Regions from separate parts of the Desulfitobacterium chlororespirans DSM 11544 genome, predicted to be linked through region 3. Evidence: riboswitches for the same ligand, from Rfam matches in the RefSeq annotation. Region 3 holds a riboswitch; each other region holds the start of a gene.
The links. Region 3 has a riboswitch for cobalamin ahead of BUA14_RS25860 (double-CXXCG motif protein). Riboswitches for the same ligand answer to the same signal wherever they lie in the genome.
Positions count from the first base shown of each region.

Region 1: linked by a shared signal. The riboswitch ahead of BUA14_RS11980 (AIR synthase related protein) and the one ahead of BUA14_RS25860 (double-CXXCG motif protein) in region 3 are both predicted to bind cobalamin.
Region 2: linked by a shared signal. The riboswitch ahead of cbiQ (cobalt ECF transporter T component CbiQ) and the one ahead of BUA14_RS25860 (double-CXXCG motif protein) in region 3 are both predicted to bind cobalamin.
Region 4: linked by a shared signal. The riboswitch ahead of cobT (nicotinate-nucleotide--dimethylbenzimidazole phosphoribosyltransferase) and the one ahead of BUA14_RS25860 (double-CXXCG motif protein) in region 3 are both predicted to bind cobalamin.

Region 1 covers NZ_FRDN01000007.1:244,534-252,205, forward strand. The annotation lists gene BUA14_RS11965 (energy-coupling factor transporter transmembrane component T family protein) at 1-3, opposite strand, end outside; gene BUA14_RS11970 (ABC transporter ATP-binding protein) at 1-1,802, opposite strand, end outside; gene BUA14_RS11975 (ECF transporter S component) at 1,976-2,488, opposite strand; gene BUA14_RS11980 (AIR synthase related protein) at 2,563-3,336, opposite strand; cobalamin riboswitch at 3,444-3,625, opposite strand; gene metK (methionine adenosyltransferase) at 3,791-4,981, opposite strand; gene coaBC (bifunctional phosphopantothenoylcysteine decarboxylase/phosphopantothenate--cysteine ligase CoaBC) at 4,987-6,189, opposite strand; gene rpoZ (DNA-directed RNA polymerase subunit omega) at 6,189-6,395, opposite strand; gene gmk (guanylate kinase) at 6,398-7,000, opposite strand; gene remA (extracellular matrix/biofilm regulator RemA) at 7,012-7,287, opposite strand; gene BUA14_RS12010 (YicC/YloC family endoribonuclease) at 7,303-7,672, opposite strand, start outside.
Region 2 covers NZ_FRDN01000021.1:76,109-81,501, forward strand. The annotation lists tRNA gene BUA14_RS25385 (tRNA-Gly) at 110-184, opposite strand; gene BUA14_RS25390 (energy-coupling factor ABC transporter substrate-binding protein) at 346-666, opposite strand; gene BUA14_RS25395 (energy-coupling factor ABC transporter permease) at 656-1,417, opposite strand; gene BUA14_RS25400 (energy-coupling factor ABC transporter ATP-binding protein) at 1,442-2,296, opposite strand; gene cbiQ (cobalt ECF transporter T component CbiQ) at 2,310-3,164, opposite strand; cobalamin riboswitch at 3,355-3,570, opposite strand; gene BUA14_RS25410 (CoA-binding protein) at 3,766-4,158, shown strand; tRNA gene BUA14_RS25415 (tRNA-Gly) at 4,223-4,296, opposite strand; tRNA gene BUA14_RS25420 (tRNA-Ile) at 4,302-4,378, opposite strand; tRNA gene BUA14_RS25425 (tRNA-Asn) at 4,380-4,454, opposite strand; tRNA gene BUA14_RS25430 (tRNA-Ser) at 4,469-4,559, opposite strand; tRNA gene BUA14_RS25435 (tRNA-Leu) at 4,574-4,658, opposite strand; tRNA gene BUA14_RS25440 (tRNA-Thr) at 4,668-4,743, opposite strand; tRNA gene BUA14_RS25445 (tRNA-Arg) at 4,768-4,844, opposite strand; tRNA gene BUA14_RS25450 (tRNA-Gly) at 4,851-4,925, opposite strand; tRNA gene BUA14_RS25455 (tRNA-Lys) at 4,952-5,027, opposite strand; tRNA gene BUA14_RS25460 (tRNA-Gln) at 5,033-5,107, opposite strand; tRNA gene BUA14_RS25465 (tRNA-Met) at 5,147-5,221, opposite strand; tRNA gene BUA14_RS25470 (tRNA-Tyr) at 5,230-5,313, opposite strand; tRNA gene BUA14_RS25475 (tRNA-Asp) at 5,341-5,393, opposite strand, start outside.
Region 3 covers NZ_FRDN01000023.1:1,816-9,487, forward strand. The annotation lists gene BUA14_RS25845 (sensor histidine kinase) at 1-518, shown strand, start outside; gene BUA14_RS25850 (response regulator transcription factor) at 584-1,270, shown strand; gene BUA14_RS25855 (4Fe-4S dicluster domain-containing protein) at 1,295-1,537, shown strand; cobalamin riboswitch at 1,754-1,932, shown strand; gene BUA14_RS25860 (double-CXXCG motif protein) at 2,089-2,745, shown strand; molybdenum cofactor riboswitch at 2,893-3,025, shown strand; gene BUA14_RS25865 (molybdopterin molybdotransferase MoeA) at 3,131-4,441, shown strand; gene BUA14_RS25870 (nucleotide-binding protein) at 4,456-5,214, shown strand; gene BUA14_RS25875 (nitrogenase component 1) at 5,207-6,448, shown strand; gene BUA14_RS25880 (nitrogenase component 1) at 6,454-7,650, shown strand.
Region 4 covers NZ_FRDN01000015.1:41,671-49,342, forward strand. The annotation lists gene lepB (signal peptidase I) at 108-629, shown strand; gene BUA14_RS21580 (aminotransferase-like domain-containing protein) at 686-1,846, shown strand; gene BUA14_RS28105 (hypothetical protein) at 1,869-2,021, shown strand; gene cobS (adenosylcobinamide-GDP ribazoletransferase) at 1,992-2,756, opposite strand; gene cobU (bifunctional adenosylcobinamide kinase/adenosylcobinamide-phosphate guanylyltransferase) at 2,749-3,363, opposite strand; gene cobT (nicotinate-nucleotide--dimethylbenzimidazole phosphoribosyltransferase) at 3,383-4,522, opposite strand; cobalamin riboswitch at 4,622-4,797, opposite strand; gene BUA14_RS21600 (ATP-binding protein) at 4,911-6,290, shown strand; gene BUA14_RS21605 (GerAB/ArcD/ProY family transporter) at 6,506-7,612, shown strand; gene BUA14_RS21610 (spore germination protein) at 7,602-7,672, shown strand, end outside.

The sequences.
Region 1 (7,672 bases), on a different contig from region 3:
CAAGGTTTCCTTTCCCCCTCCTCAATGATCTGAAACAATGCCTGCCTGAATTCCTCAGCCGATTGGGCCGAATAGCCCAAATCCTGCAGTCTTTGATTTAAAACGCATAATTGGGGAGGAAGGACTGCCGCCTGCCGGAGCATGGACTCATCAGCAAAAGCCTCCCAGGGAGGGGCATCGATCATCACCTGACCCTCCCGCAAAATGATCACCCGTTCGGCATAGTCGGCAACACTGTCCATATCATGACTGATCATCAGAATGGTGGTCCCCTCTCTATGGAGCTGCTGAAGCAGCTTCATAATTTTCTCCACCCCCACCCAATCGAGACCTGTCGTCGGTTCATCAATGACGAGAATTTCCGGGGTAAGGGCTAAAACGGAAGCCACGGCGATGAACTGCCGTTCCCCTTTGCTTAGAGTGTAGGGATGAACCTGACGATAGTTTTCCAGCCCGGTTAAGGCCAAGGCCTGGGTGATCCTCTCTGCAATCTCCGTCCTGGTAAAGCCGGCGTTCTTCAGGCCAAACTCCAACTCCTTCTCTACTGAGACGGAAAAGATCTGGTGATCAGGGTTCTGGAACACATAGCCGACAGTTTTGGCCAACTGGGCCGTGTCAACATCTTTAATATTCAGGCCCTTGACGATAACTTCCCCCTCGGTGGGCCTAAGCAAGCCATTGATGTGTTTGGCTAAAGTGGTTTTTCCGGCTCCGTTGGCGCCTGCCAAAGCCACAAATTCTCCCTTTTCAATGTTCAGATCAATTCCCTGTACGCCTGTTTGTCCCGATTCAAATCGGTGCACAAGCTGCTTAATTTGGATCAACGCTGAATTCAGCGGGCTTTTCCCTGCTTCCATATTCAGTGGGCTCTTCTCTGTTTCCTTTTCTTGATGGACTTTGCCTCTTGCCGGCGGTTCAATCAGCGGGACCACTCTGTTTTGTAGGCTGGACCGCCCTATCAAATTGCGGATCAGGGATTCGGCCTCGGCAACATCTAAAGGAATGTCCTGGCCTTCAATCCATCCTCTTTGCCAAAAACTCCAGCCTAATAAGCTGACTGGCAAAGGCTTGATCCCGAATTCCTGCAATAGAGGGATATTGCGAAAAAGCTTTTCCGGTGCCCCTTGCCAGGCAATTTTCCCGTGCTTAAGGACGATAACTTCGTGGGCTCTATGCAGGATTTCTTCACTGGAATGTTCAACGACCAGAATCGTCCGCTCTCTTTCACAACAGAGATCATCCAAGGTGCGATAGACCTGGAACCGTCCTTCCGGATCCAGTTCAGAAGCCGGTTCATCCATGACCAATAGTTCCGGTTCCAGGGCCAGCACCCCGGCGATCACCAGCCGTTGTTTTTCCCCGCCGGACAGCTCTGCTGTAGAGCGCTGATCATAGCCATTCAACCGAACCTTGGCCAAGGCCTGGGCAACTCTTTGCTGAATTTCCTGCAGGGGTACACCGAAATTACGAGGGCCAAAAGCCACATCCTCCCCCACGGTTCGCCCGATGATCTGACTTTCTGCATCCTGAAGTACAAGTCCTACTTGCTTAGCCAGGTCCTGCACCCGGACCTCACGTGTGTCTTTCCCCCCAATCCTGACCTCTCCCTGCAGCTCTCCTTGCAGAAACTGGGGAATCAAACCATTCAGACACAAACTTAAGGTTGTTTTACCTGCTCCCGTGGGACCCATCAAAGCAATGAATTTTCCTTTGGCCACTGCCAGGCTGACTTGTTTTAAACTCTCCTCTTCAGCTCTTGGATAACGATAAGAAACATTTCTTAATTCAATCACTGTCTCCACCCTAACACCCCTCTAGTACTCTGTGACATTTAAAACTTGCCTTGCCCGGCGAGGAAAATTTTCGTAGGACAAGGCGGAGGAATGAGCAATACCGGTCGTATGGCGATTGACGACAACGCAGTCCTACGGAAATTTAACCGCCGGAAAGGTAAGGATTTAGGTGTCACAGAGTACTAAATCAACCGGCTTCCTTTAAGCGCTTTATAGGCTAAGGCCGATACGGCAACATTTAAGACCGACCCTAATAACAAAAAGGGCATTAACCCTAAGACTGCACCCATACCACCGATGGGGAATACGGAAAAGGCCGCTACCACACCATTGAGGAGGGAGGTAATAATCACGGCAGGAATCAAACCGATTTTCTTATTGACCAGGCGATAAATCAAGGCAAAGACAGCCATTTCGATGGCGATGACCAAATGCATAGGAATTCCCAGGGGAAAACCGACCACTGCCGAGGTAAGCAGATGACCTATGGCAATAACAATACAGCCTTCTATGCTGCCAAAAGCCAAAGCGCTGAAAAAACCCGGAGCAGAATCCAGGGCCACGGTCCCCAGCGGGCTGGGAATTTTAATCAAGGCACCTACCGCACTCAAGGCAAGAAAGACCGCCATGATGGCAATCCGTCGGATATTCTGAGCTGATTTGGGAATCGTTGTTTTCTTTGCAGGTTCAATCATTGTTATTCTCTCCTTCATTTCATTTTTTTCTTTTCATTTAACTTGAATCTTGCCGCTAACCTTCCTCTTGGATTTTAATCTTCATTTTCTGTTGGGAGGCCTCCACCTCCATCCTCCTCCAGCCTGCCGATTTTATGGATGGGTAGCTTGCCGAAATCCCCTAATTCAATATCCTCAGCGGCCGTAAAAATGAGACAAGTTGAAGGTCCTGCCGATTTATTGATATAAAGTTCACATTGGGTATCTTCTCTAAATCGAGCACCGACAGCTTGGGCAAGGGCTTCGGCTTCACCCCTTATCCCTTGGGAGCCTACCGGAATAATGTCATACACTCCAGGGATACTAAGCAATTGAACAAGATGTATCCCTTGCAGAATGTCCGGATCTTCCGGGTCAGCCGCCTCAGTTCCCACTTTGGGGAGCCCCAGGCAAAACAGGCTGTGGCCCGGCTTGGCTCTGCCAACGCGAAGTTTATCCTGATCGCAAAGCCCTATGACCGTGATGCCTAAGCCGGTTTGCTTGGTGGGCATATTCTTTTCCGTGCTGACGGCCGTAGGCAGGGAGAGCAGATTCATAGCCTTCAGCTCTTCTCTCACCCCCTTCATTATTTCTTCGCCTGCGGGCAGGGGCTCATTGGCAATGGCAATGCTGATCATCTGGGGAACCGCTCCCACCGCCAGCACTTCCAATAAAGCTACCCGGGCCGTCATCCTGCCGGTTACCCACCAGGGAACTTTGACTGCATCCAGCTCTTTCTCACCAATAGCACCGCAGGAATCGCAAGCTGCGACAAGATATTGAGCATCATTCAGGGCAACCACCTCAACATCTCTTCCCTGATATCCCAAGGCCTTCAACTCTCCTCTCTAATAATTTTCTGTAAAATAAAAAGTCCATAGCCACCTCGCTTCTCCTTTCAGACAAAGCAAAATGACCATGAACTTTACCAAACTTCATGTGTCCCCGGATCCAGGCAGGTCTCCTGACTTCGAGTCATTGTCTCCTTGCTGCCTTCCCAGTTACCCAGTGGCATTCAGCGCTGAGACTCCTCTTTACAGTGGCGGGTCCGTCCGGGAATTGCACCCGGTTCCCTATTCTCCCTTCTTGGCGAAGGGCACCTGAAATCCTTAAATTGTTAAAACCTACTAAATTCAGTTTAGCCAAAACTAAGATAATGTCAAGTCAAAATTCGTCCCTATGGCAAAAGTAAGGCGTTTGTTTTATTCTCTAAACTAATCAAGGCCGGAGGATTGTTTCAATAGGAACAATCCTCCGGCCTTATCTGCTTCTGAAATTTATAATTTATAGGCCTGCCTGCTCCCGCAGGGCAGCCGCTTTATCGGTCTTTTCCCAAGGCAGATCCAGATCAGTGCGGCCAAAGTGCCCATAAGCAGCCGTTTGGCGGTAGATGGGGCGGCGCAGATTCAGAGTCTTAATGATCCCTGCCGGACGGAGGTCAAAATTAGTTTTGACCAGTTCTCCGATTTTTTCCTCGTCAATTTTGGCGGTTCCGAAGGTCTCCACCAGGACGGATACAGGCTGGGCTACCCCGATGGCATAAGCCAACTGAATTTCGCAGCGCTCGGCTAAGCCGGCGGCCACCACGTTTTTGGCTACATAACGGGCGGCATAAGCGGCAGAACGGTCGACCTTTGTGGGGTCTTTGCCGGAGAAGGCTCCGCCGCCATGGCGGGCCATCCCGCCATAAGTATCGACAATAATCTTGCGGCCGGTTAAACCGGCATCCCCTTGGGGACCGCCGATGACAAAACGGCCTGTGGGGTTAATAAAATAACGGGTGCTCTCATCCAGCAATTCCGATGGGACCACGGGAAATACCACATGTTCCAGGAGATCCCGGCGAATCCGCTCCTGGGTTGCTTCCGGATGGTGCTGGGTGGAGATCACGATGGTATCGATACGGACAGGGCGATTATCCTCATACTCTACCGTCACCTGAGTCTTGCCGTCCGGGCGGAGGTAATCCAGGATATCCGACTTGCGGACTTCACTGAGGCGGCGGGCCAGGCGATGGGCCAGATCAATGGCAAGAGGCATATAGCTTTCTGTTTCGTTGGTGGCGTAACCAAACATCATCCCTTGGTCGCCGGCGCCAATGGCTTCGATTTCTTCCTCACTCATCTCGCCATTTTTAGCTTCCAGAGCTCTATCCACTCCCAAAGCAATGTCGGCAGACTGCTCTCCAATGGAGGTGAGAACGGCACAGGTATCGGCATCGAAGCCATATTTGGCCCGGGTATAGCCGATTTCACGGATGGTTTGTCTTACTGTGCTGGGAATATCCACATAACAATTAGTCGTAATTTCACCGCTGACTAACACCAGGCCGGTGGTCACCGAGGTCTCACAAGCGACCCGGGCATTGGGGTCTTTAGCGAAGATAGCATCTAAGATGGCATCGGAAATCTGGTCGCAGATTTTATCGGGATGTCCTTCCGTGACCGATTCGGAGGTAAACAGTTTTTTTGCCAATGAAGTCACTCCTTTTCACTAAGGCGCTCAGCAATCTCCTGAACCAGCCGCCGAGCTACGTCTAATTTGTTCATTTGGGGCAGATCGATTTTTTTCCCATCCGGGAAAAGCAGGCTCACGATATTCGTAGGGCTGCCAAATCCCGCTCCGGGTTGGGTTACGTCATTTGCTACCAGCATATCGACATTTTTGCGCTGCATCTTGGCTTGAGCGTACTCATAAAGCTTTTCCGTCTCAGCGGCAAACCCGACCAGGAACTGGTTTTCTTTCTTCTTGCCGCATTCTGCCAGGATATCGGGGTTGGGTACAAGTTCCAGAGTAAGATTTGTCCCATCTTTTTTGATTTTCTGCTCAGCACTGACCGCAGGCCGATAATCGGCAACTGCTGCGGCTTTGACCACAATATCCATCTGGGTAAATTCGTCCATGACCGCAGCATGCATTTCCTGAGCTGTCATAATGTTGATTCGCCTTACTCCCGGCGGGGTGGGCAGTTCATTGGGCGCAGAGACAAGGGTTGTTTCCGCACCGGCCTCACTCAAAGCTTCAGCCACGGCAAACCCCATCCTGCCTGAAGAACGATTGCTGAGATAACGGACCGGGTCAAGGGGTTCCTGGGTCCCCCCGGCAGTGACCAAGGCTTTCTTACCCGTCAACAATCCTGAAGCAGCGAAAAAACTCTGCAAAGCTTCCACAAGGTCCTGGGGCTCACTCATACGGCCATCTCCATCAGTGCCGCAGGCCTGAAAGCCTGTAGCCGGTCCCAGAATGCGTACGGAACGTTCCTGAAGCCGCTTCAGGTTCTCCTGGGTGGTGAGATGATGATACATATGATGATTCATGGCCGGAGCCACAAAGATAGGGGCCTTCGTGGCCAGCAGAACGGTGGACAGAAAATCGTCGGCGATACCCACGGTCATTTTGGCTAATAGATTAGCCGTAGCCGGGGCAACCAATACCGCATCGACGGCTTCCGCCAAGGCGATATGCTCAACATTCCACACCTTAGGCTCTTCGAACATGTCCACATAGACCGGGTTGGCGGAAAGGGTCCTCAGGGTTAAGGGGGCAATAAATTCAGTCGCCCCCTTAGTCATCGCTACATACACAATTACGCCCTGCTTGCGGAGGCGGCTCACCACATCCGCTGCTTTATAAGCCGCAATCCCACCCGTGACGCCTAAGAGGATCTTCTTACCCCGCAGCATTATTTGATTCCTTCACTGGTCAATTCAAAATGATATTTCCCTTTAGCGATTTCATCAAAAGCAAGGCTTACCGGCTTAGATCCACGGTAATTCACTTCAAACTCCGGATCCTCCATGAGGGTACGGGCTCGTTTAGCCGCTGCCAGCACCAAGGTATATTTACTGTCCACTTTGCTCAACAAAATATCGAGGGAAGGCTGTTTCATGGTTACACCCCCTGAAATACATAAGGTTTTCTTTTCACACGGCATTTCTCAGCCAGCAGAATGCTCTTTAATTTGTCTACTGCCAGAGGAATTTCATCATTGACGACCACATAATCATACTCGCTCACATACTCCAGTTCCCGAGCGGCGGTCTGCAGCCGTTTTTGAATCACTTCCTCAGATTCAGTACCCCGTTTATGAATGCGCTGTGAGAGTTCATCCATGGAGGGGGGCACGACAAAAATAAACACTCCTTGGGGGAAACGCTGCTTGACTTGTAAAGCTCCCTGAATTTCAATCTCCAGAATGACATCATTCCCGGCTTGAAGGGCTTGCTCCACAGCGAACTGGGGAGTTCCGTAATAATTGCCGCAAAACTCTGCCCATTCCAAAAGTTGATCCTGTTCGATCATGGTTTGAAATTCTTCCCGGCTTCGGAAATAATAATGCAATCCATCCACTTCACCAGGACGAGGCTGGCGTGTCGTGGCCGACACGGAATACTTTACCTGAGGCATCTGTCTCAGCAGTTCCTGGCAAAGGGTTCCTTTTCCCGCCCCGGAAGGACCGGATAGAACAATCAATAAGCCATGATTTTGTTCCACGATGACCCCCCTTAATCAGCTGGGTCTTCGGCAGTGTTGCTGGCTTCTTTCGCGGAGAGGCGATGGGCAACGGTTTCCGGTTGAACTGCCGACAGAATGACGTGATGGCTGTCACAGATAATCACGGCCCGGGTTCTGCGGCCATAGGTGGCATCGATCAGCATTCCTGCGTCCCGTGCTTCCTGGATAATCCGCTTGATGGGAGCTGATTCCGGGCTGACAATGGAGATAATGCGATTGGCGGATACGATATTGCCAAACCCAATGTTAATCAATTTAATGTCCAAAACTTAACCCTCCAATTATTCCAGATTTTGAACTTGTTCCCGAATCTTCTCTAATTCGCTTTTCATCTGAACGACATGCTGAGTAATGCTTAAATTATTAGCCTTCGAGCCAATGGTATTGATCTCCCGGTTCATTTCCTGAACCAGAAAATCCAGCTTGCGCCCGACGGGTTCAGAGCTTTGCAGAGCCTCCCGGCATTGGTCAAGATGGCTTTGCAGACGAACCAATTCTTCGGTAATGGATGCTCTGTCTGCAAAAAAAGCCACTTCATTGGCCAGGCGAGCTTCATCGAGAATGGCTTTATCTCCCAGAAGGACCTCTATCCTCTCCTGTAAGCGGGTTTGATAATCTATAACAATGCTGTCGGCATAACCTGCTACGTTT
Region 2 (5,393 bases), on a different contig from region 3:
TTTTTTCCTTTTAAAATTAAAATGTCGTCAGAATGTCGTCAAGGCAATTTTGGGCATAAGAAAACAAAAAGAAAAAACGCTGCAAACCTTTGCAGCGTCTTACTTTCATTGGAGCGGAAGACGGGATTCGAACCCGCGGCCCTCGGCTTGGGAAGCCAATGCTCTACCACTGAGCCACTTCCGCTTAGAACAGTATTAATTATAGCAAAAAATATTAAACCGTCAAGTTTTTTTATACAGCACTTTAACATATCGCCAATTCTTGAATGTCGCTCAGGCTCCTGAGATGGTCATGGGAATCTCGACCATGGCAAACCCGTCTTTGAACTATTTCCGACACATACTTTATTGAGCTGTATGATTTTGTTCGTACTTTTTCCTTTCGACAAATCTACCCATTATGAAAGTGATTATGCCGACACCGATCCCCGTCTGAACACAGAATAACAAACTTTCGATTTCGCCTGGCAGCTCTCCGCCAATCCAGCTTTCCATCGGAGGTGTAAACCAGGGTTCATATTCGCCGCCTGTAATCTCGTCGACCATCTCGCTGCCCGCAGTGTCAGATCCTCCAAACTCTGCGCCCTGAAGGACAAATAGCGGCACAATGGCAATTAAAAAAACAATCAGCAATAAAATGATAACTGTAGGTTTTTTACTTTTCATATTTTAAGCCTCCTTTTAAAAAGCCAAGGGCAGTCAATTCAGATTTTGCGTATGTTTCAAGACCCATAATGATCAGAACGGTTAAAATGCCTTCAACAATAGCCAGGGGTACCTGGGTGGGGGCAAAAACGGTTAGGAATTTAATGGCGGAGGCTGCAACACCGCCCTGTGCGGATGGAAATGCCAAGGCCAACTGAATGCTTGTGACGCAGTAAGTGAATAAGTCGCCGATAGACGCCGCGAGAAAAATTCCCACGTATTTATTGATCTTCAGCGCCTGACACAGTTTGTAGATACCGAAGGCGACGAATGGACCGGCGATACCCATGGAAAACGTGTTGGCACCAAGTGTTGTAAGGCCGCCATGAGCGAGTAGAATAGCCTGGAAAATCAGCACGATGATGCCCAAGATGGCGACAGCGCTTGGCCCGAATAAAATCGCGCCCAGCCCTGTTCCAGTCATATGTGAACAGCTACCGGTGACCGAGGGAATTTTTAAAGATGAAATTACAAAAATGAATGCCCCTGCTATGGCAAGGATGGTGATCGATCTACGGTTCTCTTTTAATGTTTTCCTAATGGAAAACCAACCCGCCACTAAGAACGGTAGGGCTATAACGCCCCAAAGAATAGCGTATGTTGGCGGTAAATAGCCCTCCATAATGTGCATCGCCTGGGCTGACGGCGTGATCCCAAATAAGAGGGAAACGAGAATAGAGAGACTGAGAATAAATTTTTGGTTTCTTTTCATATTCTTTCCTCCTTGTATGTATTTTTAAGCTAAATTGCTTAAAACCATATCATGGTTCTCCAAGATTGCTTTTAGTTCCTGGGCGTTTTTCGGATAAGCCTGCGTGTCCGGCAGAATCTTTTTATCGACAAGCAGTTTATAGACCTCCAGCATGGCTGGCTGTTTCAAATTTGCCTGTTTTAAAATCTCCAAATTACAGAATATTTCCAGGGGCGTCCCATCAGCAATGATTTTCCCACCGCAGAAGACAAGAACACGTTCAGCCCATCTGTAAGTAAAATCCACGTCATGGGTGGAAATCAACATAGTCTTACCTTCAGCGCTCAGCTTTAACAGCACTTCTTCCAGCATCATGGCGTTCAAAGGGTCCAGTGATGCGGTCGGTTCGTCGAAAATCATTACCTCTGATTTCATCGCCACAATATCGGCAATGCTTACGCGCTTCTTTTCACCACCGCTCAAATAGTGGGGCGGTCGATCCTCGAAGCCCGAGAGGTTCATATAGGCCAGAGCCTCTTGCACACGTTCAATGACCTCTTCTTTCGGAAGCCTTAAATTCATCGGGCCGAAGCCAACCTCCGCCCGGACTGTGGAGGCGATGATCTGATTGTCTGCGTCTTGAAAGACGATGCCGATGTTTTTACGCAGCTCGTTCAGAGTTTTTTTATTGACGGGCAGTTCCCGATAGATAATTTCTCCAAGAGCAGGGGTGTAAACACCGTTTAAGTTGAGAAAGAATGTTGATTTTCCCGACCCGTTGGCACCCAGTACAGCAATTTTTTCTCCTGCAAAGATTTCCACGTTGACACCGTCCAACGCGGGCTTTCCGTTTCCATAGACATAGTGGAGATTCTCCACCTTCAGAATTCTGTTCTTCATAAAACGCCTCCGCTTATCTTGTCAGGTACCAGAGCAGCAATAAACACAGGATGTAAATCGCCCCCGAAACGATCAACCTGATTTCGATTTTCTTATCTTCCTCCAGAAACATCAATTCCCCGTCGTAGCATCTGGCCTCCATCGCATCATAATAAGCGTTCGCTTTTTTCAGTGACAGGACGAACATGTTGCTGGCGACGCTGCTGAACGTAAAATAGGATGTCTTTAAATCGCGATAGCCCAGTCGTGATTCTGCGGCGTTTTTCATCTTTGCGAACACCTCCAGTAAAATGAAGATGTACCGGTAAATCATATTCATCAGAGCGATAAAGTCCTTAGGCAAATGGGTCTTTTTCATCACAGCTATAATTTCGGAAGAGGGAGTCGTCAAGATCATCAGTTGGAGTCCGCTAATTGATGCGATAATCTTCAGCATCAGGAAGACGCCGTTTTTAAGCATATCCGTCGTGGTATAGAGATAAGTGAAGCCAAGATACAAGTTATATTCGCCCGATGGTTGGCCTGAAAAATCAACCACAACGGCAAGGATGCTGATTAGAATAAACGTCAAGGGAATGGTCAGTACCGACAGATAATCATGGAAGGCAAGTCCTCCGACCTCAATGACCAAATAAGCCATTGAGAGAATTACAACGACAGAAACATACACATTGTTAAGTGCAATGCACAGAAGGATCGTCAATAAAGCAAGAATGACCTTGAAAGTGGGATTCCAGTGCCTGATCTTAGAGGAATAAGCCAAATAATCGATAGAAAGCCACCCGCCATGCTCATGCCGGAAGCCACGGTGGTGTTCGTGTGCTTCTTCTTCGCCCTGCCGGTGGATATCCCGGTGCTTCTGTTTCACTCTTCCATCCCCTATCATTTTATTGCGCTCACCAATTTATCCTTATGAAATCGCGCTTGATTCATCTGGAAAACTCCCTCCGACACCCAAAAGTTACTTTAAAAAATATAAAAACGGTTACTGCAACTTTTGTTGTAGCAACCGTTTTTCTACAGAATAGGAAATAAGAGCTCTGACATCCACCAATCGATAAACAGAGCAATTCCAAGCAGGTCTTCTGACTTACGCTTATGGAGTTTCCTCCTGCGGCTTCGCTCAGCCTTCCCAGTTTCCCAGTGACCGATTTTCATCGACGAGCGCAGCCTCAACGCATACAGCGGCGGTTCCGTTCGGGACTCTCACCCGATTCCCTATCCTTCCTCTAAGACTGTACATCTTAGAAGACACTTGAGACATTATTTGATTTTTCTTACTATAGTCGACGATATCATAACCTTATTTTAAGGTCAATAGTTTTTTGGGCTTTTATCATATTTTCTATTAATTACTTGTGAGTCAGCTTTAACTAACTTCCCCTTCTGGCTTTCCTAAAAAAATTTGATATAATTTGTTTACTTGCAAGTAATATAGGATATAGAAATTAATCCAAGGAGGAAAAAATATGCAAAACGATATTCAAGAATTCTTAGAGCAGGAGATCTGGGCAGTAGTCGGGGTCTCTAAAGATCCGACCAAATTTGGCACAAAGGTCTACCATAAACTCAAACAATGCGGCTATACGGTGTATCCCATTAATCCTAAGCTCTCTGAGCTGGAAGGAGAGCCTTGTTTCCCCTCTTTAAGCGCCTTGCCTGTTCGCCCCGACGTGGTCAGCCTCATCGTCCCTCCTCAGATATCGGAACAAATTATTGACCAATGTGCCCAATTAGGTATCAAAAGAGTCTGGATGCAGCCTGGCGCCGAAAGCAATGAAGCCTTGCTGAAGGGGCGCGCAAACCAAATGCAGCTGATTGCTCATGAATGCGTACTGGTTGAAGCCCGGTCCCGGCGCTAAACATGAAAATAAGCAAATAAGCAGCAAAAAACCGTACTGAGATCAGTACGGTTTAACCTGTCTATGGAGCGGGTGATGGGAATCGAACCCACGTAGCTAGCTTGGAAGGCTAGTGCTCTACCATTGAGCTACACCCGCAGGTGTGGTAGCAGGGGAGAGATTTGAACTCTCGAATGAGCGGGTATGAACCACTTGCCTTAGACCACTTGGCTACCCTGCCATGGCTCCCCGAGCAGGACTCGAACCTGCAACCTACCGGTTAACAGCCGGTTGCTCCACCATTGAGCTATCGAGGAATATTGATTTATACTGGCGGAGAAGGAGGGATTCGAACCCTCGCAGCAGTTACCCACTCTAACGGTTTAGCAAACCGTCCTCTTCAGCCACTTGAGTACTTCTCCGTAATCCTACTTTTTGGTGCGGAAGATGGGACTTGAACCCATACGGTGTTACCCACACGCCCCTCAAACGTGCGCGTCTGCCAGTTCCGCCACTCCCGCATTGTTTTATGGAGCCGTTAACCGGATTTGAACCGGTGACCTCATCCTTACCAAGGATGCGCTCTACCAACTGAGCTATAACGGCATCGAGGATTTCTTCTGATTTAAATGGTGCGCTCGAAGGGATTCGAACCCCTGGCCTTCTGATTCGTAGTCAGACGCTCTATCCAGCTGAGCTACGAGCGCATTACTTGGAGCGGGTGACGAGATTCGAACTCGCGACTTTCACCTTGGCAAGGTGACACTCTACCACTGAGTTACACCCGCATGTCCCTGACATGCTCTAAAGAAAATGGTGAGCCATCCGCGACTCGAACGCGGGACACCCTGATTAAAAGTCAGGTGCTCTACCGACTGAGCTAATGGCTCATAAATGGCAGGGATGGCAGGATTCGAACCTACGAATGCCAGAGTCAAAGTCTGGTGCCTTACCGCTTGGCGACATCCCTATGCTTTCTATTTAAATCAACTGCTGCTGATTTAAAGCTTGGTTGCGGAGGCCGGATTTGAACCGACGACCTTCGGGTTATGAGCCCGACGAGCTACCGCTGCTCCACTCCGCGATGTTTAGTGGTGGGTAGAGATGGATTCGAACCACCGTACCTTTCGGAACAGATTTACAGTCTGCCGCCTTTAACCACTCGGCCATCTACCCACAATGTGTTGCGCTATAAAGTTAAAATGGCGACCCCGATCGGACTTGAACCGACGATCTCCTGCGTGACAGGCAGGCAT
Region 3 (7,672 bases):
TGTTTTTGTTTTCCAAGCTGGATATGGACAAAGTGGAGATGAATTATGAAGTCCTGAGTATAGGCGCCTACCTGGACGATTTAGCTACCGAGTTAAAGTTTGAGTTTGAAGAAAGACAATTCAAATTTTCCTATCAGAAAAGAACGGATCGGGATTATACGGTCAATATTGATGGGAAGCGGGTGTATCAAGGGATCCGCAATATCATCGATAATGCCATGAAATATGGGCCGGAGCAGGATTTAAAGGTGACAATGGAGTTATATGCTCAGAAAGATGATATCTGTATCGACATTGCCGACAATGGTCCGGGGATTTCGGAAGAGCAGCTGCCCCATATTTTTAACCGCTTTTACCGGATTGACACGGAGCGCTCCAAAGATTTCGTAAGTACAGGGCTGGGTTTGGCCATAGCTAAGGAGCTGATTGAAGCTCAGAGGGGCACAATCTCAGTTGCCAGTACAGGTGAGGCCGGCTCCTGCTTTACCATAAAGCTGCCTATTATTAAATCATCTTAATACACATCGTTCTGCTCGAAATAATATAGCTCAATCGTAACAATAGGATGGGAGGGCCTATGGTAATGAAAAATATTCTGATCATTGAAGATGATGTCAATATTGCCGAACTGGAACGAGATTATCTGCAGCTTAACGGCTATAAAGTGGATATCGTCTTGGATGGAGCAACAGGGCTGAAGAAAGCTGTCTCCGGGACTTATGATATTCTGATCGTCGATTTAATGCTGCCCCAGTTGGATGGTTTTGAGATCATTAAAGAAGTCCGCAAGAAGTTGGAGATTCCCATTATAGTCCTGTCGGCCCGCAGTGAAGATATTGATAAAATCAGGGGACTGGATTACGGTGCCGACGATTATTTGACGAAACCTTTCAGCCCCGCGGAACTGATGGCCCGCATCAGATCCCATTTGAAACGATACGAACGTCTGACAGGTAAACACCAAAGCTCAGAAGTGATCAATCACCGTGGACTGGAAATCAATACCGCTTCCCATAAAGTCTATGTCAATGGCAAAGAAGTTCAATTCACCGCCAAGGAATATGAACTCCTGCTCTTCTTTGCTTCCAACCCGAATATACTTTTCAGCAAGGAGCGCATCTTTGATCTGCTTTGGGGCGCGGAGTCCTACGGGGATCTGGCAACCGTCCCGGTTCATATTCAAAAGATCAGGAAGAAAATCGAAAGAGACCCGGCTAACCCGGAATATATAGAGACCATCTGGGGAACCGGTTACCGGTTTAATCCATAAAATTTAATTTAGGAGTGTTGATTTATGAGTGTAAACATCAATCTGAATCGGTGTGATGGCTGCGGATTATGTGTCAGTAAATGTCCGGCTAAAGTATTGGAATTACAAGAAGTTAAGCAGGCAGATTATAATCAGCTTAATATGATTGGAAAATTAAAGATCAAAGTCAAGGGTAATTCGAGAGCCTATGTCAGCAATGAATCCGCCTGTATAGCTTGTAAAATGTGTCAAAATAACTGCCATGAGAGGGCGATTAAAGTCGGTTGATGGGTTAATGACATTCGAAATTCCCAAACGTTTGGGAATTTCAGATGAAAGGTTATAGTGGAATGGGGGGCTAAAATAGGATATGAATCCGATTTTGCAACTGCATTAGATAGCCTCAAGGGCATTGCTCATTTTGAGTGATGCTCTTTGTTGTAGGCAAAATATTCTGTTGACTTACAGTGGTACTTGATATAATGTTGATTATAAGGAAAAACTGAATATCAGGCGGAATAGGGTTGCTTAAATGCATTAATAGGGAACTCCGGTGCGAAGCCGGGACAGCCCCGCTACTGTAAGAAGGACGAGCCCCTTAGAGGATCCACTGGTGAAAACCGGGAAGGTAAGGGATGAGGATGAGTTCAAGTCAGGATACCTGCCCCATTCCAGAAACACAAGTTTTCGGGGGAGAATAAGTGTGGTGAATTTAAGGGTAGGATGATCGCTCATCTTTACCTTATTACATGATGTCTGCCAGAGCCGAATACACCGGCTCTTTTTTTTATTATCGGAGTATATGTTGGAAAGTAGAGTATATATTGGAAGGTGATGGGATGCGCTATTATTGTTTGGAAATTGATGAAGGAGAAAAAGAGCCCTACGCCTATGGGGTAAGTGTAACCGAATGGCCAAGAAAAGAAATCCATTGTCCCCTATGCCAAAGAGAATGGAAAAAAAGCACAATGCATGATTTGGGAACCGATACACCTATTGCTTTATCTAACGATAATTATCCTGATTTTCTCTGGTTTTATATCAATCATATCTCCGGGAAGGCCAAGGACGTCCTGGAAAGAGAAAAGATTACGGGGTACAGCTTAGAGAAAGCCCATGTACTATCCATCCGTGATTTATCGGATCTGCAGCTAACGGAGCTCAGGCGCCAGGGCATCAGAGTCCATAAGATATCCAAAGAGCCGCCGGCCTATTACAAGCTTCATGTCGCTGTCAGCGCCGAATTTTATAAAAAATCAAATGTTATTCTGCTCAATCGTTGTCCGGAATGCGGCTATGAAACCTATAGTGCCGAGAGCAAGGAGCGGATTGAAGCGCGGGATTACCTTTATTTAAGAGAAGAATCCCTCAAGGGAGTGGATCTGTTCAGGGCCAAGGGCTACGGAGTTACTGTGTATTGCTCTGAACGATTTGTTGAAGTCTATAAAAGACACGAGCTGACAGGGCTGACCTTTACCGAGATGGAAGTGCTTTGAGATCAGGCACTTCTTTTTTTGTGTGAAAACATAACTCCATATAACCTAATTTCATAACTGGATATAACCTAATTTAATGTAAAATAAAATCAGGATATTTATTTTTGTGTTGATTTATGTTATGTTATGTTCATGAACAAACAATGAAATTGAATAGTTTTCCGAGCTCCTTTGTCTAAAAGACTATCTCATGACGGAGGAGCCTGAGCAAACCGCTCACGGGGTCAGTCAGGAAACCAGCTGGCCTTCACTGATGAAAAGGAAGCAGAAAATACAGGATTGACAGATCGGGTGCTGGCTTTTGCTGTTTTCATCATCGGGCGGTTTTGCTTTGGAAAGGCAGGCCGCTTTTTCTGTTGGTATTGTTTTTATAAGGAGAAACACCATGGCAAACAATCAGCATGATCACATCAGCTGCCCCTCCTCATCCTGTATCGGTTGTGCCACACGCTGTCATCGGCAGCAGAATGATCCGTTCTCCCGGGATGAGGCCTTGGCGATCCTTTTCGACCAGGCCAAATTTGAACTGGCCAAGGAATTCGTACCACTGAATGAAGCCTTGGGCCGGGTGACTTCGGAACCGACCTATGCAGCCTTTTCGGTGCCTTCGGCAGATACCGCTCAGCATGACGGAATTATGGTGAACTGGGAACAGGCTAAAAAGCTGCTTGAGAGCGGCAGCCGGGTGCTGGCTGAACATGAATTTTGTCTCCGGGCGATGGGTGCGGTGATCGAACCGCCTTTTGATACAGTGATCCCTTTGGAACAGGTAAAGCATTGGACAGATGGAAGAGTGGAAATCAAGGCGTTGCCCGCACCGGGGCAGGGAATCAAGCGGGCAGGCAGTAGCATCCGGGAGGGTGAGCGGCTTGTTCCGGCCAATTACCGCCTGAACCCGGCGAATCTCTCGATCCTGCGTTTTGCCGGAGTGGAAACGGTAACCGTATGGAAAAAGCCCAAAGCCGCCATCATTCCGGTGGGGGACGACCTGGTGGCACCCGGCCGCCGGCCCGGCCCCGGACAGGTGGTGGAGTCGGACAGCATTCTCTTGGCAGGGATCCTTCGGGAATGCGGCGGGGAGGCCTGGACAGAACCGGTGGCAGGGGATGGGGAAGATCTGATCTGCCAGGCTATTCTGCAGGTTATCTCCCGTTGTGATGTGCTGATCCTGATCGGGGGCTTGGGCCGCAGCGGAGCCCGGTATGGAGATTATACTGTCCAGGCTGTTGAAAAGCTGGGCAGAGTGCTGGTCCAGGGCATGGGATTCAACCCTGGTGGGAAAGCCATGCTGCTGGGAGAAATTCAGGGAAAATGTGTCGTGGGAATTCCCGCGCCTCCTCATGCGGCTCTGACTCAGGCTGAGCAGTACCTGCCCGCGATTATGGAACGCTTTCTGGGTTGTCCGTGTTATGAGCGGCCGGAGATCAAAGCCCGGCTGTATGAGGATTACCAAAGTGGAATCCGCTCCGGCCGTCATGCTCATGTAGGTCTCAGTTGGACCGGAGAGGAGTATGAGATTGTTCCTATCCGGATGGGAGACACAGTGGACTGTTTTGTCAATGCCACGGGGATTTTGATGGAGGAAGCTGAGGACCGTTTGCTAAAAAAGGGGGAACCAGCTACAGTACGGCTGCTTTGCGGCGAAAAGACGCTCAGGCAGCGCAGTCAAACTGGGCAGGACAATCCCACCGGGTAAGGAGTGCATAAACCATGATTAGAGCAGCTATTTACGGTAAGGGAGGGATTGGCAAATCCACCACCACCTCCAATTTGGCGGTGGCCTTGAGCGAGATGGGCTATAAAGTGATGCAGATCGGCTGCGATCCCAAGGCGGATTCCACGCGGATGCTGACCGGGGGCCGGGCCATTCCCACCGTATTGGAGCTGGTGCGCAGCAGACGGGATGACCTGCAGGTGAGCGACTTTGTACAGGAGGGCTATAACGGGGTACTTTGTGTGGAAGCAGGCGGTCCCATGCCCGGCATCGGCTGTGCGGGACGGGGAATTATCACCGCTTTTGATACCTTGGCGGAAATGAAAGCTTATGAAGTCTACCAGCCGGATATCGTGCTTTACGATGTGTTGGGGGATGTGGTCTGCGGCGGCTTCGCCATGCCTCTGCGGGGCGAATATACGGATGTGGTCTTTATCGTTACCTCGGGAGAGATGATGTCTATGTATGCAGCTTCCAATATCGCCGCAGCTTTGGCCAATTTCCGCAGCCGGGACTATGCCCGTTACGGAGGGCTGATCCTGAACCGGCGCAATGTGGACAAGGAGCTGGAGTTGGTGCAGCAGCTGGCGGCGGAAACCCAGGGCGAGCTTATTGCCGTTATTCCCCGGGCGGCCGAGATCCAGAAGGGGGAAGAGCAGGGCAAGACGGTTATGGAGATTTTTCCGGAAACGGAGATTGCCCAAGGCTACCGCACTCTGGCCCGGCGCTTCCTTGAGGTGTGCGGACATGAGTAAAAGGGTTCAAAATAATCTTCTTTATTATATTCCCAACCGGAGCAGGTCAAAAACGATTCTGCGCATCCCGGAAAGCCACAGTCTCCATATCTGCCCCACGGCCTGCGGCCGCCGCAACGCTATCCGCGCTTTGCAAAACGGGGAAAAGGAGTTTCTCTCCTTTCTATATATTGGGGAAGAGGATGCGGTTTCCGGACAATATGTGGAGAATATCGGCGATGCGGTGGAGGAGCTCCTGGAAGTGCTGGAGCCGGTGCCCAAGGCCTTTGTGCTGTACTTCAACTGTATCGACGATTTTCTGGGTACTGATGAAAAAGCTCTTTTGCGGGAGCTGAAAAGCCGTTTTCCCGGGCTTTATTTCACAGTTTGCCATATCAATCCCGTGGTGGCTGATGAAAAAATATCCCAGGGCATGCGCAAGCATAACCAGATGTATGGGCTGCTGGAGTATACGGAGCAAAAGGAAAATAGCCTCAATTTCATCGGCAATTATGTTTCCCTCGACCCGGAGAGCGAGTTGTTTACTGTCCTGAAGGAGTGGGGGATTGACACGATACGGGAGCTTTTCACCTGTGAGACCTTTGCGGACTATCAGAAGATGGCCTCCAGCCGGTTAAACCTGGTCCTGATGCCGATGGGTCAGGTTGCCGCTCAGAACATGGCGGCAAAGCTGGGCATTCCTTATTATGACAACCCGGTTTCCTATGATATAAAGGAAGTTTTGCAGCATTATCAAGATCTCGCCGACCTGTTGGGCAAGCCCTGCCCGGATTTTGGCGGGGAGATCCGGCAGACCCTGCTGGACATCATAGTCGCCAGAGAAATGGTGGGGGATATTCCGATTGTTGTGGATTCTTCCGCCTCTATGCGGCCCTTTGCCTTGGCCAAGGCTCTTCTGGGCTACGGCTTTCAAGTGAAGGCGGTCTTTGCCCCCCATTCTCCCCGGGAGGATGCTGAGGAGCGGCAATGGCTGGCCGATCATCACCCTCAGGTCAACGTTATCAACCGGGAGGGTGTCAAAGCCGTTGCCGGTTATGGCCTGGACAAGGAATGCATGGCAATTGGCTATGACTGCGCTTTTTTGCTGAAGGCCAGGTATTTTGTGAATATGTTCAATGACGAATCCCATTATGGGTTCCACGGTATTCGCAAGCTGATGGGGCTGATGGGCAAAGCTGCCGCCAGGTCAGCGGACTGGGAACACCTGAATGAGAAAAAGGATGAGGGGAAGTGAGCATCATGGAACGGCTAGCTGTCTATCTCCCGCCTTTTGCCAGCGATTACTCCGGAGTCTGCTCTGCGCTGTATGAATTGAACTGTCTGATCATTATCGATGATGCCTCATGCTGTACCCGCAATTATGTCACCTATGACGAACCCCGCTGGACGGAAAGCACGCGCAGCACCTTTGGTTCCAATCTAAGAACCATTGAAGCAGTGCTGGGGGATGAAGAACGGCTGATCAGCCAAACGATTGAAGCGGCAGAGAAGCTCAAGCCGGAATTCATTGCTCTTCTGGGCAGCCCTGTGCCGGCGATCATCGGCAGGGATATGAAGGGTATCGCCCGGGAGATTGAGGCGCGCAGCGGTTTTGCGGCCTTAGGATTTGATACGACTGGATTTTCTTATTACAACAAAGGAATTTCGGCCGCCCACCTGCGGCTGCTCCAGCGATTCGCTGTCCCCGGAATCCCAACGGCTGCCGGACAGGTGAATATTTTAGGCCTGACTCCCCTGGATTTCTCGGCCAATGATAACAGCAAAGACTTAATTCGCCTGCTGGAGGATAATGGCTTCCAGGTCGGCGGGAGTTTCTGGATGGGGACGGAACTGGATCAGCTGCGGCGGGCCCCCGCCGCGGAGGTCAATCTGGTAGTATCCCAGTCCGGTTGGGCGGCCGCCCAATACCTCTATAAAAATTACGGTATTCCCTATGTGGCGGCGGCTCCTTTAGGGATAAGGCACAGCAGGATTGTGCTGGAGGCTTTAGGGCAGACCATGGCGGATAAACAAAATCGTCTGCTCAAGGGCACCCCAGCCGCCGAGGGCGGAGCCTGGCCGGCGGCAGAAGGAACAGGGGCTTTGCTGATTATCGGCGATCAGGTGATGGCCAATTCTTTGCGGGCCGCTCTCCGGCAAGCCGGTTGCCGGCAGGAGATCACCGTGGCCAGCTTCTTTGACCTGGAACCGGAATTGGCTTTACCCGGCGATTTGCTGCTGAAAAGCGAAAAGCAGCTGATTAAGCTTTTGCGCAGCGGCGTTTATACAAGGCTTATCGCCGATCCGCTGATTCTCAGTATTCCTGCCGCAGCCGGGCTTAAGGGCCATAGCCTCCCGCACCCGGCCATATCCAGCCTGCTGCACTGGCAGGATGTGCCTCTTTTCCTCGGCGGAGAATTTGAAAAGCTCATTTTGAGCTGGAGTGACGGCAATTAAAGAATAATTTAACAAAGCAAAG
Region 4 (7,672 bases), on a different contig from region 3:
ACGGGGGGGTCTTTTATTTGATAGGGATTTTGTGGTATCCTGAAACAGGCAAAAGAAACGTTGTATCTTCCTCACAGAGGATAACTATGGCAGAGGGTGTGACATGAATGAAGAAATATTTACGCACAATTTTGGAATGGGGAATTTTGATTGTAGTCGCCTGGGTTTTGTCTTTTGGCATCAGGACCTATCTTATTGACACCCGTATCGTCCCGACCGGTTCCATGCTCCCCACTATCCAACTTCAGGATCGCTTAATCTTTGATAAGGTGTTTTACAAAAATAAACCCCTCCAGCGTGGGGATATCATCATGTTTACCGCCCCGGAGGGTTCGGGAGAGCATGATGATTTGGTGAAGCGGATTATCGGTTTGCCTGGGGACACTTTAGAGGTCCGGGAAGGCAAGGTCTGGATCAATGGTGAAGCCATCGAGGAACCTTATCTGAAAGAGGCTCCTGAATATGAATATGGACCTATCCAGGTTCCTGAGGAAGCGTATATTGTGTTTGGGGATAATCGCAACAACAGCAAGGACAGCCATGTCTGGGGTTTTGTTCCGAAGGGGAATGTGGAAGGCAAAGTCCTGCTGCGTTATTGGCCTCTGGAACGCTGGGGCTCCCTTAAGTAAGGAATACTAATTCAGGTAGGATTACCCATAAATTTAATCGTGGAAAGGAGAAGCCAATGAAATACGCCAAGTGGATGAAGAATGTAGGGGAAGGATTTATCGGGGAAATGCTCAGAGCAGCCCAAAATCCCGAGATGATATCTTTTGCCGGAGGATTGCCTGCTCTGGATCTTTTTCCTACCCAGGATTTACAGGCCGCCTTTCAAAAGGTTTTTGAAGAACAGGGGAATGCGGCCCTGCAATACGCTCAGACCGCGGGATATCCGGAGTTAAGGTCATGGGTTGCTTCTCAGCACCAACGCAGCCAGAGGCCGGCCCGAACTGCCGAGGTTATCATCACTACCGGAAGTCAGCAGGGATTGAGCTTATTGGCCCAAACTTTTTTGGATCCGGGAGATACGGTATTCTTGGAGACGCCCACCTATTTGGGGGCTATTCAGGCTTTCGAAGGATTTCGGGCTGATTTTCAGATGATTCCCTGCGATGAAGAGGGGATTCTTCCTGATGAGCTGGAGAAAGCTTTGGCCTTCGCCACCCCTAAATTTCTTTACTTAATACCTAATTATCAAAACCCTTCAGGGAGAGTCATGGGGCTGGAGCGGAGAATAGAACTCCTTAAAGTGTCCCAGAAATACGGCCTGCTGCTTGTCGAGGATAATCCCTATGGAGAATTGCGTTACGAAGGAGAGCCCATCCCTCATCTGGCGGAGTTGGGGGAAAATGTCATTTATCTGGGGACCTTTTCCAAGGTTTTGGCGCCGGGGTTGCGAATCGGCTATGTGCTTGCCGATGAAGATATTATTAGGCATCTGGAGCAGACCAAGGAAGGTGTGGATCTTCATAGCAATAACCTGACTCAGAGAGCCATCTATGAATATTTGCAAAAGGATCTTTTGCCGGATCATATCCTGAAGCTGCGGGAAGTCTACAATGTTCGCCGTAAGGCCATGGTGGAGTCCCTCCAGACCTATCTGGGCGATAGGGTGGAGATGAAGGTACCGGCGGGGGGTCTGTTCCTCTGGGCCAAACTTATGGGCGTGAACAACAGCTTTGACTATGTGCAGGATATGATTCGTCAAAATGTTCTTTATGTTCCCGGGGCAGTTTTCTACGCCGATGGCCGGGTGTCCAATGAAATGCGTCTTAACTATTCCTGTTCCACACCGGAGATTATCGAAGAAGGAATGATGCGCTTAGCCCGGGGGCTGAATCAATAGGGCTGCAAGAGGCCGTTGCACGATGAACTTTACAGTTCCTTCTGCAACGGCCTCTTTGTCGGCAGCTCAGGTTGTCTGCTGTCCGGCTGCCCGGTTCCTTGGCTCCCTGGGCGGCATTGCTGAAATTCGTAAGCGATTCCGAATTTCAGGGGTAAAGCAATGGGAAGGCCCCTAAAAGAAAGAGCAGTTCGGAGAGTTCAATGCTGGCACCATAGAGATCCCCGGTTAACCCTCCGAGGAGGCGGGAGACTTTGCGGGTGAACAAGAGGATGAAGAGGATGGCCAGAATAAAGCCGGTCATCCCCGGCCAGTGCAACACCCAATAGGTGAGGAAAAGGAGCAGCAGTCCCTCCCCCAGGAATAGCCACCGGGTTTGGCGGGAGGTTTCATGAAATCCCTGGCCAAAGCCCTGGGCCCGGGCATAGGGGAAATAATGGACCCCAATCAGAAAAATCCAGCGGGACAGGATGGGCATGAAGAGAACCAGGTAAGGAACCAAAGGGGAAGAGAGGGTAAGGAGCCCGGCCAAAAGACTGAATTTGAGCAGCAGGTAAACCATGGCACTCACGGCACCGAAAGCTCCCACATGGCTGTCTTTCATAATCTCCAGCATGCGTTCAGGTGTCCGCGCTGAAAGCAATCCATCCATACTATCCATCAAGCCATCAAGGTGAATTCCCCCGGTGAGAATAAGTTCCAGGGTGAGCAGCAAGGCAGCCGTAACCAGGGGCGGGTAGTGAGGAAGGAGCAGGGTTAAGGCCAGCCATAAGGCTCCTCCCAGAATTAAGCCCACTAAAGGATAATAATGCTGACTTTGGGTGAACTCTTCCGAGGTCACCTGCTCCGGCTGAGGGAGTGGTATTCGGGTCAGAAAGGTCAGGGCGATCCATAATTTGCGCATGCTAGGCATCCTCTCGCCGCAAGGAATCCAGCAAGGCCTGACCGGCAGCTTTGATCTCCGTCGGATAGCCGGCGACCACGGAATAGACATGGCGGGCGCTCTGCCCCAGGATCTGGTTGGCCCTGCCGGCCAGATCCCGATAGAACCTGGAAAGGGGATTATCCGGGACGATACCGTCTCCCACCTCATTGGTGACCATAATCACCTGAGGGCCGATATCCTGGGCTATACGGGCGACAATGCGGACCTGTTCGAGAATCTCCTGCTCTAACCTATGGAGGGCCTGGGTATACTCCTGCTCAGTCAGATTATCTTCTGCCGGATAGCGGGCAAGGAGAAGATTGGTCAGCCACAGGGTTACACAATCCACTAAAAGGACCCCTTTATCCTGAGCATGGCCTTCCAACAGGTCGGGGAGGGCAAGGGGTTCTTCCACCAAGCCCCAGTGGGCGGGGCGCTGGTCCTGATGTTTTCTGACACGCAAAGCCATTTCTTCATCATAGACCTGGGCTGTGGCGATGTAGGTAACAGGCAGGCCGGGATGAGCGGCCAGAAGCTCGGCAAAGCGGCTCTTGCCACTGCGGGCTCCGCCGGTTATGAGCACAAAATCTGACATAATTACCTCCGGTGATTGCTTAATTTTTGCCGCTGACTCCTGCGGATTCAAAAGTAGCCATCTCGTTGAGAATGCGGATGGAGGCGTCCAGAAGATGGAAAGCGATAGCGGCTCCTGTTCCCTCTCCTAACCGGAAATCCAGGTGCATGATGGGTTTGAGATCCAGTTGTTCCAGGGCGGCTCTGTGGCCGATCTCCACAGAAGAATGAGAGGGAATCAGGAAGAAGCGGGCCGTGGGGCAGATACGGACAGCAATGAGAGCGGCGGCAGTGGAGATGACTCCGTCTAAAAGGATGGGTACGCGGGAGTAGGCTGCGGCAAGAATTGCCCCGGCCAGGGCACCGATCTCCAGGCCCCCTATTTTGCTGAGGATATCTACTCCATCCTTGGGGTCGGGCTGATTGATGGCGATAGAGCGGGCGATGACGTCCTGCTTGCGGATGAGTCCCGCATCATCCAGACCGGTGCCCCGTCCGGTAACTTCCTGAGGCGGCAAGCCTGTCAAGAGAGAAATAATGGCTGTACTGGGGGTGGTATTGCCAATTCCCACTTCCCCCGTGGCCAGAACATTCACTCCGGAATCAATAGCCTGGCGGGCGATTTTAGCGCCGGTCAGCAGGGAAAGCAGAGCTTCTTTACGGCTCATGGCCGGCCCCTGGGCCATGTTATGGGTTCCGTTCATGATGCGGTGAGCCATAAGCTCCGGCGGATCCAGGGGGAAAGCCATGCCCACATCGGTGCAGATCACCTCGGCGCCGGCATGACGGGCCAGGACATTGATCCCCGCCCCGCCGCCCAGGAAATTATAGAACATCTGCGGGGTTACTTCCTGGGGGAAGGCACTGACACCTTCCGCCACCACGCCATGATCTCCTGCCATGACCAGAATGGCTTTCTTTTGTACTTCCGGCCAAGGCTGACCTTGAATCCCGCCCAGTTGTTTGGCGAGGGCTTCCAAGACTCCTAAACTGCCTTGGGGTTTGGTTAAGGAATCTAAACGGGTTTGCACAGCGGACATGACCTGTTCGTCAAGGCCGTGTATTCCCTGGATAAGATGGTTTAAGGCGGTTTCACATTCCTCCAGGGAAGCGTCACTTAAATTTTCCTGTCTCAAGAAGTCATCCACTAGCTTGTCCTGTTCTAATTCGGTTTTACTCATCTGTATTCCTCTCCTTTGATAAAAAAATAAAGTCCCGCCACTTCATAAGTGGTCGGGACTTTGCCTTCGTCGCCGCTGCTTTCCATAGCACCCATGGAAAGGCTTTCTTCATTCCTGGCAGGTCTCCTGGCTTGGATTCAAACGCTTTTTACCCCTTCCCGGTCTGGCCGGTGGTTATGGTTTAGGCTCATCCTACACAGTGGTGGGTCCGCACCGGAATCGCACCGGTTTCCCTATTCTCCCCTTGAGGGGCACCAAAGAATGGATTTTTTTAATTAATTATAGAATAGCAAAGAAGAAGATTTTGTCAACCCTTTACTTAAGGAATTAAAGGATTTAAGATAGGGGTTGTACTAGGACACGAGAAGAAAATAAGGATGTGCATGATGTGAATAGGACGAAAATTACCCGGTTAGCCCTTCTTTTGGACGGAATGGTTGTTTTTCGCGGCATCATAGGGGACCCGGTGACGGCTTCTTTCCAAAACCTGTTCCAGAGGATAGGGAGCAAGGAATTTGATCTGATGGCAATTTATAAAGACTATCATTATTTCTGTTCTTTAGCGACCCAGGTTCATTGGCCTGATTATCTTTGGGAGCGTATGCTTCAAGACGACAATGAGCTGGCCAGGCAAACAGCTCAACAGGGAAAGGACCGGGTCCCGGCCGGGCTTTGCCGGCTGGCTGGTCGGGAACTGCTGTATTTGCGGGAGCTTGCCGAGCTGAAGGCGGAAGATATTAAGGATGCTGTTAAGGCACGGTGTGCAGAGCAGGAGACGGAAGAGCCGGGCCTCTGGCTGGAGGAGCCATTGCGCCCGGAAAGCTGGCCTGGCTGGCTAAGTCTTCCGGATATGGATAGGGAAAAAGAAACTTATGCAAAAGAAGGAAATCAGGCTGAGCTGTATCTCCTCACCGCTCAGAAAAGGTTGAAGCAGAGTCTGCTTCAGGGAACAGAAGAGGAAATGGTGGAGGCGCTGCTTGCTTATTATCAAACCATGGGTACCGGATTGTTTGGCCGGTGCATGGCTCTCAAATGGCGGAGCCGTATGGAAAGGCTTGAAGGGGTACACCCTGAGCCGATGCGCATAAGCAAGTTGATTAATCAGGAACGGGAACAGGGAATCATCCTCCAGAATACTGAATTTTTTCTGAAAGGCCTTCCGGCCAATAATGTGATTCTCTATGGCAATCGTGGGACCGGGAAATCTTCCTTGGTGAAAGCTTTAGTGCAGGAATATGGTGAGCAAGGACTGCGCCTGGTCGAATTATCGAAAACAGACTTGCATGACTACCCGAAGATTATTCGGCTCCTGGCCAGGCAGCCTTTGAAGTTCATCCTGTTTATTGACGACCTTTCTTTTGAAGACACGGAAAGTGATTATAAGAATCTGAAGACCCTGCTGGAGGGAGGGCTGGAAGGGAAGCCCCAAAATGTACTGATCTATGCCACCTCCAACCGGCGCCATCTGGTCAGAGAAACCTTCGGCGAACGTCAGGTTGAGGAAGTCCACCGGCGGGATAATATGGAGGAAAAATTGTCCTTATCCGACCGTTTCGGCATTACGGTCACCTTCCCTACACCGGATCAGGAAGGATATCTGAAGATTGTCGAGGAGTTAGCGGCTCAGGATGGGCTGGCAATTCCCAAAGAGGATTTAAGACAGCAGGCTCTGCGCTGGGTGATGAATCATAATGCCCGTTCGGGGAGAACGGCCCGTCAGTTTGTGGATTTTTTGGTGGCCAGGGAAGGGTTGGCCGCTCAGTCATAGTTTTGGATAGCCGGCTTATGGGGCCGGCTTTTTTTGTTTTCTGAAAAGATCCGAAGGTGGAGTCTCCAGGATTTTGTTTTACACCGGTCGCTCCATAAGCTGCGCGGATGTGGGATAAAGCTACACGACCCAAGCCCCCATCTCCTCGGAAAATGTATAAGGCTGAGCGTTCATCCTAATACTAACTTATCCGTAATGATGAAAGTGTGAAATCCATGAATGTAAAAATCTCAAGCCGTCAATCCTTTTGTACTTATTTCGTGATTGTTTCGCTGTCTTTAGGCATGCCCAATCTAATCATAAGAGATTTGGGGCAGGATTTTTGGCTGGCTATTCTGGTGGCTATGGTTATAGAAACAATGCTGGGCTTTTTCTTATATAAAATGGGCAGGGCTTATACCAATCAGACAATTTTTCAATACAGTAAGAAAATCCTCGGCAGAACATTAGGTAAGGTAATGATTGGAATTTTCAGCCTTTATTGTATTAGTGTAGCCATCACCCTTACGCAAATTCTTATCGAATTCTTTGCCTCGATGGTGATGCCGGAAACTCCGCGCTATGTCTTTGCCATCGTGCTTTTATTGGTGAGTACCTACGCCTGCAGTGCCGGGCTGGAAGTGATTATGAGGCTTTCTGAGATTATCGCTCCGTTTGTTCTTGGCTCCTTTCTCTTTATCATGCTGTTTAATATTGGGAATATGGAGTTTGATAATTTGAGGCCCATGTTCCAGCACAGCCTAGAGGAGGTTCTAAGGGGGGCCATGCTTCCTTCGGCTTGGTTCGGGATCTGCATTATTATGGGCGTTTTAATGGCATACCATAATAATCCTAAAGACATGTACAAGATAAAACTCATGGGAGTTGGCCTGGGTATCCTGACCATCACCATCTCCATGTTCTTTGCCATTATGGTTCTGAGTGTAGAAGTGGGGTCCAGGCAATTGTATTCCGTCTATATTCTTGCCCGCTTTGTTGATGTAGGAAATTTTATTCAAAGAATGGAAGCGTTTCAAATTGTCTCCTGGACGGCGGGATCTTTTTTGATTTTGGCTTTGTTTCACTATGCCGGTGTGGAAGGCTTAAAACATATTTTTTCCAAAAAATCCCGTCTGTTTTTAGGGATCAGCATTGCCGTGATTGTATTTGTTTTTGCTGTCTTTATTAATCCTACCACCATTGATAAAGCTGTATTTCTGAAAAACATCCTGGGAGTCTATGGCCTAATTGTCGAAATATGTGGAGTCTTTCTCCTTTTTATCGTTTACGTCTTAAAACAAAAATTCAAGGTTGTAAAGAAGAGGTCTTCAAATGAGCAATAAGAACGAATCCAACATATCCCCCAATCTTGAAGAGAATCGAAGGCGTTTAGCTAATAGCTT